Regions from separate parts of the Frateuria sp. GZRe12 genome, predicted to be linked through region 1. Evidence: predicted binding sites of a transcription regulator. Region 1 holds the regulator's gene; the other holds the start of a gene.
The links. The regulator FliA, encoded in region 1, starts transcription of late flagellar genes. The targets are predictions, from matches to a motif close to TAAAGTTTNNCNNNCNNNGGCCGATAA.

Region 1 (5,286 bases):
CACCGTCGCCGGTGACAGTGGCGCCGGCGATGCCCGGCAGGCCCTCGAACAACGGGCCCAGCGGCTTTGCCATGACGTCCTCGCGGCCGAGCACCTCGTGCACCAGGCAGCCGATGCGCTGGTGGCCGATGTGCAGCACCACCACGTGGCGCGGCGCCGCGCCGACCACGCCGGCCCAACCGGCCAGATCGCCCAGCGGCAAGGCCCGGCCGCGGTGGTTGGCGACCAGCCGGCCATCGAGCATGCGGTCCTGGCCGGCCGACAGTTCGAACACTTCCTCCACGTTGGACAGCGGCAGCGCGAACAGGCGCGGCCCCACGCGCACCATCAGCACGCGCAGGATCGCCAGGGTCAGCGGCACGGTCAGCTGCAATTCGCTGCCCTGGCCGAGCTTCGAGCGCACCTGCAGGGTGCCACCTAGTTCGGCCACGCGCGTCTTGACCACGTCCATGCCGACGCCGCGGCCGGAGATGTCGGAAATCTGCGCGGCGGTGGAAAAGCCCGGGCGGAAAATCAGCTCGTAGCACTCGTTCTCGCTCAGGCGCGCGGCCTGGGCCTCGTCGATCACGCCCTTCTCGACCGCCTTGCGCTTGAGCACTTCGGGGTTCATGCCGTGGCCGTCGTCGCTCACCGCGATGACGATGCGCTCGCCGCGCTGGCTGGCGGACAGGCGCACCTTGCCGCGACGCGACTTGCCGACCTTGACGCGCTCCTCGGGCATCTCCAGCCCGTGGTCCAGTGCGTTGCGCAACAGGTGGATCAGAGGATCGGCGAGCGCCTCGACCAGGCTGCGATCCAGATCGGTGCCCTCGCCTTCGGTGACCAGGTCCACTTCCTTGCCCAATTGGCGGGCGAGGTCGCGCACGATGCGCGGAAAGCGCTGGAACAGGCGGCCGACCGGCTGCATGCGCATGGACAGCACCGCGCCCTGCATCTCGTCGGCGACCCGGTCCAGTTCAGCCGCGGCCTGCGCCAGCATTTCGTCGCCGCTCTTCTGGGCCAGGCTCTGCAGGCGATTGCGGACCAGCACCAGTTCGCCGGCACGATTGACCAGCGCGTCGAGCCGGCCCGTGTCGACACGCACGCTGGTCTCGGCGGGCGCGGCGGCACGGGCCGGTGCCGGTGCCGGAGCGGGCGCCGGGGCCGGTACCGAAGCCGGCGTCTGCGCGGCGCCGGGCGTGCCGCCCTTGCCGTGCAGGTTGTCGAGCAGTGCCTCGAACTCGTCGTCCCCGATGGTCGTGCTCGGTGCCGGCGCGGCGGTGGCGCCGGGCGCTCCCGTGCCGTGCAGGTTGTCCAGCAGCGCCTCGAACTCGTCGTCGTTGATGGTCGCAGGCGCCGGAGGCGCCGGCGCGACCGTGCCTGGTGCCGCCGTGCCGTACAGGCTGTCCAGGAGCGCTTCGAATTCGCTGTCGTCGATGCTGCCGTCGGCCGGCGCGGGGGCCGGCGCCGCCACCGGGGCGGGTGCAGGTGCGGGCGCCACGGCGCCCGGCGTCAGCCGCTTGAGCAGCGCCGGCGGCGGCATGGCCATCGCGGCGCCGCCACGCAGCGCATCCATCATCGCGTTGAGCAGGTCCAGCGCTTCCAGCAGCGCATCCATCCTGGCCGAATCGAGCACCAGCGCGCCGTTGCGGGCGACGTTGAGCAGGTCCTCGGCGTGATGGCACAGCTGCACCATCGGCTCGATGGCGAGGAAACCCGCGCCACCCTTGACCGTGTGGAACGCGCGGAACACCGCGTTGAGCAGGTCGGCGTCGCGCGGGCTGGCCTCCAGCTCGACCAGCTGTTCCGACAGGCGCTCGACCAGTTCCCCGGCCTCGACCAGGAAATCGTCGCGCAGTTCGGCGTCGAGCGAGGGATCCATGCTCATCCCGCCGCGCTCAGAAGCCGAATTCGCTGAGCAGCCGGTCCGCCTCGTCCTGGCCGGAGATCTTCTCCACCACCGGCGGCGGCTCGCGCCCGGACAGCGCGCCGGTCAGGCGGACCAGCTCCAGCAGCGACGACTCCACCGACTCGATGAAATTGACCACCTTCTTGATGCGCTGGCCGGAGAGGTCCTGCCAGGACTGCGCCATCACCATGTCGTTGAGGCCTTCGCGGCAGGCGCCGGCGAAGTTGCCGGCCTGGCGCGCCAGGTCCGCGACCGGATCGTACGGGGCGGCCGAGGCGAGCACCTGTTCGGCGCTCTGCGCCAGCGCGTCGGCCTCGGGGCTCATGCGTTCGGCGAAATCGATGCTGCGATGGGCCGCCTGGGCGCTCATCTCCAGCACGTCGTTCAGATGTTTGCGCACGTCGGCGACCCTGCCCGGCACGCCTTCGTGCGCCAGGTCGTTGCCGAGCCGGCTGACCGCGCCATGCAGGTCGCGCGCGAGCAGGCCCAGCGCGCGGAACAGGTGCTGCTCGCGCTGGCGCACCAGTGCATCGAGCGCGTGCTCGAACGCGGCGCCGTCTTCGCTGTTGAGCAGGTTCTGCAGCTCCTGCGGCAGCGCGGTTTCGTCGAAGGTGGAAAGCACGGCGCTCATGCGCTGGCCCCCGCGGCGGCGAGGCGCTCGAAGATCTTGGTGAGCTTCTCCTTCAGCGTGACCGCGTTGAACGGCTTGACGATGTAGCCGTTCACGCCCGCCTGGGCCGCGGCGATGATCTGGTCGCGGTTGTTCTCCGCCGTGACCATCAGCACCGGCAGGCCCTTGAGCGAGGGCTCGGCGCGGATCGCGCGCAGCAGGTCGATGCCGGTCATGTTGGGCATGTTCCAGTCGGTCACGACCATGTCGAACGGCTGGCTCTTGAGCATGGTCAGCGCGTTGTTGCCGTCGTCGGCTTCCTGGATCAGCGTGTTGGTGAAGCCCAGCTCCACCAGCAGGTTCCTGACGATGCGCCGCATGGTGGAGAAATCGTCCACCACGAGGATTTTCATGTTCTTGTCCATTGGTTCCTCTGGTAGGGAATGGGGATCGAAGGGTCGGAAGTCGAAGGGGTCAGCGGGAGACGGAACGGTCGGAGGAAGCGCGGCGGCCCTTGCCCTTGCGGGTGCCGGTTTCCGGCTCCCCCTGCACGCCGTCGCGCCAGTCGCCCATGCGCGCACGCAGCCGCACGATCGCCTGGCCATGGATCTGGCACACGCGCGACTCGGTCACGCCGAGCACGGCGCCGATTTCCTTGAGGTTCAATTCCTGCTCGTAGTACAGCGACATGACCAGCTGCTCGCGCTCGGGCAGGCCGGAGATGCCGTCGATCAAAGCCTGGCGCAGGCCCTCCTGCTCGATGCTCTCGGCCGGCCCCAAGGCCCCCTGGTCGACCACGTCGAAAGCCGGCGCGCCGTCGCCGTCGTCCGGCGCGGTGAGGCTGAGCAGGCGCGCGCTGGCGGCGTCTGCGAGGATCTGGTGATAGTCCTCCGCGCTCACGCCGAGGCGCTTGATGACTTCGGCATCTTCGGCGTCGGCGCCGGTCTCGATCTCGATCTGGCGCACCACCTCGGCGACTTCGCGCACCTTGCGATGCACCGAGCGCGGGGTCCAGTCGGTCTTGCGCAGTTCGTCCAGCATGGCCCCGCGGATGCGGATGCCGGCGTAGGTCTCGAAGCTGGCGGCGCGGTCGGTGGCGTAGTGCCGCGCGGCCTCGAGGAGGCCGATCATGCCGGACTGGATCAGGTCGCCCACGTCCACGCTGGGGGGAAGACGACCCATCAGGTGATAGGCAATACGACGCACCAGTGGCGCGTGCTGGCGCACCAACTCATCTGCACTCTGTTTTTGCAGCTGGAGATATTCCGATGCCACGCTCATGTCACCACCCCGACGCCGTCACGGCCTGGCCACCGAAAAATGCGATGCGGTCCAGGCCCGCGCGCGCGGGTTCCTCCCAGTTATCGACCGCACCTGCCAATTGCTTGAATGCCTGCGACGAACGCGCCGCCGGCCACATGTCCACCACCGCGTTCTGGCGCCGGATGGCCTGCTTGAGCCGCTCGTCCTGCGGCACGAAACCCATGAAGTCCAGCACCACGTCCAGGAAGCGGTCGCTGACCTTGGCCAGCTTCTGGTGCAGCGCGCGGGCCTCGCCCAGGTTGCGCACCAGGTTGGCGACGAAGCGGAAGCGACGCACGCCGAAGTCGCGGGAGAGGACCTTGATCAACGCGTAGGCGTCGGTGAGCGAGGCCGGCTCGTCGCAGACCACCAGCACCACGTCGTCGGCCGCCGCGGCGAACATCGCCACGTTGTCCGACAGGCCCGCGGCGGTGTCGACCAGCAGGTAGTCGGGCGGCCGCGGCAACTCGTCGAACGCGCGGATCACCGCGGCATGCTCGCCGTTGCCCAGCTGCGCCAGGCGCCGCGCGCCGGAGCCGCCGGGGATAACCTTCAGCCCGTGCGGGGCGTCCAGTACCAATTCTTCCAGCGTGGCCGTGCCGTCCAGCAGGTGGCCCAGGTGGCGCGAGGGCGCCAGGCCGAGCAGCACGTCGACGTTGGCCAGGCCCATGTCGGCGTCCAGCAGCATGACCTCGCGCCCGGCCATCGCCAGGCTCATGCCCAGGTTGACCGCCACGGTGGTCTTGCCCACCCCGCCCTTGCCGCCGGCCACCGCGATCGCGCGGCAGCGGCGGCGCGGCGCGCCTGCGTTGGCCGCCTGGTGCGGCCGGTGCGGTGCGGGCGGCGCGCTGTCGCGCTCGCCCGTGATCGCGTTGAACATGTCTTTCAAGCCCCACGCCTGATTCATTGCAAGGATTCCGCTCATGCCTGGGCCACCATCGTCCCGAAACGCTCGGCCAGCACCGCCTCGTCCGCGGCCGGCGCATTGCCCTTGAGCGCCTGCGCGGCGCGGCACACCAAGAGGCGTGCATCGGCGGCAGCGATGTCCTCGGGCACGCGCTGGCCGTCGGTGGTGTAGTCCAGCGCCAGCTGGTGGCGGATCAGCACCGACAGTGCGCCGCCGAGGCTGGGCGCCTCATCGAGTTTGGTCAGGATCGCCGCGTGCGGCTTGGCCGGCAGGTAGGCGCGCACGGCTTCCTCGAGCGACTGCGCCTGCGCATTGGCGGCCAGCACCAGGCAGACACGCAGCTCGCCGGCCTCGCCCAGTGCCTCCAGTTGTTCGGCCAGCCGCGGGTCGTTGCCGGCCAGGCCGGCGGTGTCGACCAGCACGGTGTGGCAGCCCTTCAGCAGTTCCAGTACCTGGCGCAGGCTCTGCGCGTCGTAGGCCGGATACACCCGCACGCCGAGCAGGCGACCGTAGTGCTCCAGCTGCGCGGCGGCGCCGATGCGGTAGTGGTCGGTGCTCACCAGCGCGACCTGCGAGGCG
Region 2 (5,286 bases), on a different contig from region 1:
GCTGGCCGATCTCTACAGCGCCACCCGCTACGCCTTGCGCAGCGACGTGGAGCTGCCGCGCGATGCCGCCACCCGCGTGCGCGAGTGCCAGGACTACGCGCTCCCGCTGCTGGAAGCCGACGGTTTCGAGCCGGCGACGGTCGAGCGTGTCTGGGCCGGGTTCCCGCAAGCGAGCTTCCTGCGCCACCGGCCCGAGCAGATCGCCTGGCAGACCGCCGCGATCCTGCGTGCCAATGGCGCACTGCCGCTGATCGCGGTACATCCCCTGTCGGTGCGCGGTACCACCGAACTGTTCGTCTACACCCCCGACCGCGACGGCCTGTTCGCTACCGTCACCGCGATGCTGGACCGCCTGCGCCTGTCGGTGCTGGAAGCGCGCGTGCTGGTTTCGCCGCACGGCATGGCGCAGGACACCTTCCTGCTGCTGGACACCGAGACGCAGCAACCGGCGACCCCGGCGCGGGCGGAGGAACTGCAGCAGCGGCTGGCCCGCGCGCTGGCGCAGACGGTGCCTGTGCATCCGGCGCGGCGCAGCGCGTCGCGCCAACTGAAGCACTTCCAGATGACGCCCCGGATCGGCTTCCACGCGGCCGGCGGCCGCACCCAGCTGGCACTGGTGTGCACCGATCGCCCCGGCCTGCTGGCCGCCGTCGCGCAGGCGATGGTCGAGGCGCAGGTGCGAGTGCACGACGCGCGCATCGCCACCTTCGGTGAGCGGGTGGAGGATTTCTTCCAGCTCACCGATCGTCACGACGCGCCGTTAGGCGAGGCCCAGCAGGAGCGGTTGCGGCAAGCGCTGCTGGCGCGGTTGGGGCAGAGCGGCTGAGGAAGCCCTGTAGGAGAACGCACCTTCGCGCGACCGCCGCGCATCCCGGTCCGCGCACAGGTGCGCTTCTACTGGAGGTCGGTGGTCATGCCACCGCGTCGGCGCCCCACAGCGCTTCCATGTTTACCTCGATGTCCAGCGCGGCCAGGTCGACCACCTCGCTGACGGCGTGCGCCTCCACGTCGCCGCGGCGGCGGATCGGCGCGCCGGTGCGAAATCCGTCGTGGGTGGTGAGCGAGGCGACCACCGGCTGGTGGCCGGCCGGGCCGCGCTGGGTGACCACCGCGATCGAGCCGTTGCGCAGCCGCACTCCGGTGCCGGGCGGATAGATGCCCAGCGTCTTGATGAACGTGCGGGCCAGCCGCTCGTCCAGCGCCGCCCCTTCGTTGAGGAACAGCCAGCGCAACGCAAGCGTCGGCTGCAGCGGCGGCCGGTAGTCGCGGCCGGAAACCCGCGCACAATAGACATCGGCCAGTGCCAGCAGGCGCGCCGGCCGCCCGATCTCCTCGCCGATCTTGCCGCCGGGATAACCGCTGCCGTCGGCGCGCTCGTGATGATCGCGCACGGCATTGAGCCAGGCGGCGCTGGCGATGCCGTGATCGCGCAGCCGCACCACACCCAGCCGGCAGTGCGCCCGTACCGCCAGGTGATGTTCGTCGGACAGCGGGCCTTCCAGCGCGACCAGCTGGTCGTGCAGTTCGAACATGCCGATGTTCATGGTCAGCGCGGCGGACACGATCGCCGCCAGCTCGGCCGGTTCCAGCGCCATCGCGGTTCCCGTGATCTGGCATGCGATGGCGGCGTTGACCGCATGGCGCGTGCCGTAGGGCCCCTCGCGGCGCAGCAGGATGCTGGCCAGCGCGACGTCCGGACTGCGTCGGCAGGCCTCGCGGACCTGCTCGGCAATCCCGGCCAGCGCGCCGGGAAAGTCCGCCGGCGCCGGATCGGCAAGCAGCGCCTGCAGCCGTTCGCGCGCCTCCAGCACCAGCGCCAGCGGCGAAGGGGGCGAAGGCGCCGGGGGCAGGAAAGGTCCGCGGCACTCCTCTTCCGAGCCGTAGAACACGCCGTGCTCGAGCAGTTTCTCCAGTTGCGCCGCGGTGCCGATCACCTGGCCCAGGCGCATCAACAGCTTGCCCCTGGCGTCGTAGGCGTTGAATCGCAAAGGTTGGCCGACCGTGATCTCGGCCGGGTCGATCGGACGCCGTGGCATGGCTCTGCTTCTCCGTCTCCACCGGTCGCATGAGCCGCGGGGAGCGAAGGGGGAATCGGCCGCTCGGGTGCGAACTTGAGTTTCCGGGCGTATGCACCGGTCCCCCTCCGTATACTTGGCTGCTTCCCGACGTTCTTTCCGCGAGCTACCCATGCCCTCCATCGACACCCTGATCGACGACGCTTTCGAACGGCGCAACGAACTCAGCCAGAGCGAGATCGAAACGCACCTGCGCCCGGCGCTTGCGCAGGTGATGGAGTTGCTCGAACAGGGCGAGCAGCGCGTGGCCGAACCGGACGGGCAGGGCGGCTGGAAGGTCAATGCGTGGCTGAAGAGGGCCGTGCTGCTGTACTTCCGCATCAACGGCAACCGCGTGGTCGACGGCGGCCCGGCGCTGGCTTTCGACAAGGTGCCCCTGCGCTTCGGCCACGGCAACGACGCGGAGCTGGAAGTGCTCGGCGCGCGGGTCGTGCCCGGCGCGCTGGTGCGCCGCGGTGCCCACATCGCGAAGGACGCGGTGCTGATGCCGAGCTACGTCAACATCGGCGCCTATGTCGGCCCCGGCACCATGGTCGATACCTGGGCGACGGTCGGATCATGCGCGCAGATCGGCGCGCGCGTGCATCTTTCCGGTGGCGTCGGCATCGGCGGCGTGCTGGAGCCGCTGCAGGCCAACCCGACCATCATCGAGGACGACTGCTTCATCGGCGCGCGCTCGGAAGTGGTCGAGGGCGTGATCGTGGAGAAGGGCAGCGTGATCGGCATGGGCGTGTTCCTGGGCCAGTCCACGCGCATCTACAACCGCGCGACGGGCGAGGTCAGCTACGGCCGCATCCCCGCAGGCAGCGTGGTGGTCGCGGGCAGCCTGCCGGCCAAGGACGGCAGCCACAGCCTGTACGCCGCGGTGATCGTCAAGCAGGTGGACGAGAAGACCCGCGCCAAGACCGGCATCAACGAATTGCTCAGGGGTATCGAATGACGACGGTCTACGGACTCGCCAACTGCGACACGTGCAGGAAGGCGCGCAACTGGCTGGCGCGCTTCGAGGTACCGCATACGTTCGTCGACTACCGCGCCGATCCGGTGCCGGCGGCCACGCTTAAGGCCTGGGCGCAGCAGCTGGGTGGCTGGGAGAAGCTGGTCAACAAGTCCTCCACCACCTGGCGCAACCTGTTGCCGCAGCGCAAGGATCCGGGCAGTGACCCGGAGTGGACGCTGTTGCTGAAGGAGTACCCGGCGCTGGTGCGCCGGCCGGTGGTGGTGCAGGACGACGGCGCGGTGAGCGTGGGTTTCAGCGACAACGCTTTCAAGAAACTGTTCGGCAAATAGATTTCCACGCATTTCGCACGCTCGTTGGAGGCTTCCCCTACGGGGGATTTCGAGAGAGGTGGGCTTGAGCGACGTACTGGACCTTACGCGTGAACTGATCGGCCGCCGCTCGGTGACGCCCGAGGATGCCGGCTGCCAGGCGCTGATCGCCGAGCGGCTCGCACGGGCGGGCTTCGCCATCGAGCACCTGCGCCACGGCGTGGTCGACAACCTGTGGGCGACGCATGGTGAGGGCCCCACGCTGGTATTCCTGGGCCACACCGACGTAGTGCCTACCGGTCCAGCGGGCGCGTGGCAGAGCCCGCCATTCGAACCGGTCGTGCGCGATGGCCATCTTTACGGCCGTGGCGCGGCGGACATGAAGGGTTCGGTCGCCGCGATGGTGCTGGCGCTCGAACGTTTCGTGGCGGCGCGTCCCCGGCATGCCGGTCGCGTCGCGTTGCTGCTGACCAGCGACGAGGAAGGCCCGACGAATCTGGACGGCGTGCGCCGCGTGACCGAGACCTTCCGCGCGCGCGGCGAGCGGCTGGACTGGTGCGTGGTCGGCGAGCCGTCCTCCAAGGCCCGGCTGGGCGACCTGATCCGGGTCGGCCGTCGCGGCTCGCTCTCCGGCACGCTCACCGTGCATGGCGTGCAGGGCCACGTGGCCTATCCGGAAAAGGCAAGGAACCCGATCCACGCCTTTGCCCCGGTGCTGGCGGAGCTGGCGGCCACGCGCTGGGACAAGGGCAACGCGGATTTTCCGCCAACCTCGTTCCAGGTATCCAACCTCAATGCCGGCACCGGCGCCACCAACGTGATCCCGGGTTCGCTGGTCGCGCACATCAATTTCCGCTACTCGACCGCCAGCGCGGCCGCTGACCTGCGTGCGGGCACCGAGGCCATCCTCACCCGCCACGGCCTGGACTGGCAGCTGGACTGGAACCTTTCCGGCGAGCCCTTCCTCAGCCCCCAGGGCGGGCGTCTGCGCGAAACCGTGCTCGACGTCTGCCGCGAGCTGTGCGGCGTGGAGCCGGAGCAGAGCACCGGCGGCGGTACCTCCGATGGACGCTTCATCGCACCGCTCGGTGCCGAAGTGGTGGAGCTGGGCCCGGTCAACGCGACCATCCACAAGGTGGACGAGTGCGTCGCGGTGGCGGACCTGGAGCGGTTGCCGGGGCTCTACCAGGCCATCTGCGAGGGGTTGCTCGGCTAGCGGGTTCGCGCGGCAAGCAGAGCCGAAGCCCGATCTCCCCGGAGGGAGAGGAAGCAGAGCTGGCAGCGAGGCGTTGCCCTATCCCGCCACGCACCCCGCCGCCCGCTCCAGCATCACCATCCGCTCCTGTGCGTTCTGCGTCAGTCCGGCGGCACGCTCGAATTCGGCTCGGGCCTCTTCGCTCCGCCCCAGCTTCGCCAACAGGTCGCCCCGCACCGCCGGAAGCAGGTGATAGCCGGCCAGTGCCGCCACGTCGCGCAAGGCATCGACCAGCGCCAGCCCCGCGGCGGGGCCTTCGGCCATCGCCACCGCCACGGCGCGGTTGAGTTCCACCACCGGGGAGGGCGCCACGCTCGCCAACCGGGCGTACAGCGCGGCGATGCGCGTCCAATCGGTCGCGTCGGCGCTGGTGGCGCGGGCATGGCAGGCGGCGATGGCAGCCTGCAGCGCGTACGGACCGTCCGCGCCGCCGAGCCGGCCGGCGCGTTCCAGTGCTTCCAGCCCGCGGTGGATCAGCAACTGGTCCCACAACGCGCGGTTCTGCTCCAGGAGCAGCACCGGACGGCCGTCGGCGCCCACGCGCGCATGGCTGCGCGAGGCCTGGATCTCCATCAGCGCCAGCAGCCCCAGCACTTCGGTCTCGCGCGGCATCAGGCCGGCCAGGGTGCGGCCCAGCCGTAACGCTTCCTCGCACAGTGCCGGGCGCATCCAGTCGTCGCCGGCGGT

Region 2: a site for FliA is predicted at 2,089-2,115, ahead of ACFWZ4_RS04995 (HD-GYP domain-containing protein). Genes of this name have one in related genera too.

Annotation. Positions count from the first base shown of each region.
Region 1 is NZ_JBHZGI010000007.1:126,905-132,190, reverse strand. It holds gene ACFWZ4_RS14945 (chemotaxis protein CheA) at 1-1,861, opposite strand, end outside; gene ACFWZ4_RS14940 (protein phosphatase CheZ) at 1,878-2,519, opposite strand; gene ACFWZ4_RS14935 (chemotaxis response regulator CheY) at 2,516-2,923, opposite strand; gene ACFWZ4_RS14930 (RNA polymerase sigma factor FliA) at 2,973-3,779, opposite strand; gene ACFWZ4_RS14925 (MinD/ParA family protein) at 3,781-4,725, opposite strand; gene flhF (flagellar biosynthesis protein FlhF) at 4,722-5,286, opposite strand, start outside.
Region 2 is NZ_JBHZGI010000001.1:1,090,841-1,096,126, reverse strand. It holds gene glnD ([protein-PII] uridylyltransferase) at 1-826, shown strand, start outside; gene ACFWZ4_RS04995 (HD-GYP domain-containing protein) at 912-2,036, opposite strand; gene dapD (2,3,4,5-tetrahydropyridine-2,6-dicarboxylate N-succinyltransferase) at 2,188-3,015, shown strand; gene ACFWZ4_RS04985 (Spx/MgsR family RNA polymerase-binding regulatory protein) at 3,012-3,365, shown strand; gene dapE (succinyl-diaminopimelate desuccinylase) at 3,430-4,560, shown strand; gene ACFWZ4_RS04975 (RNA polymerase sigma factor) at 4,639-5,286, opposite strand, start outside.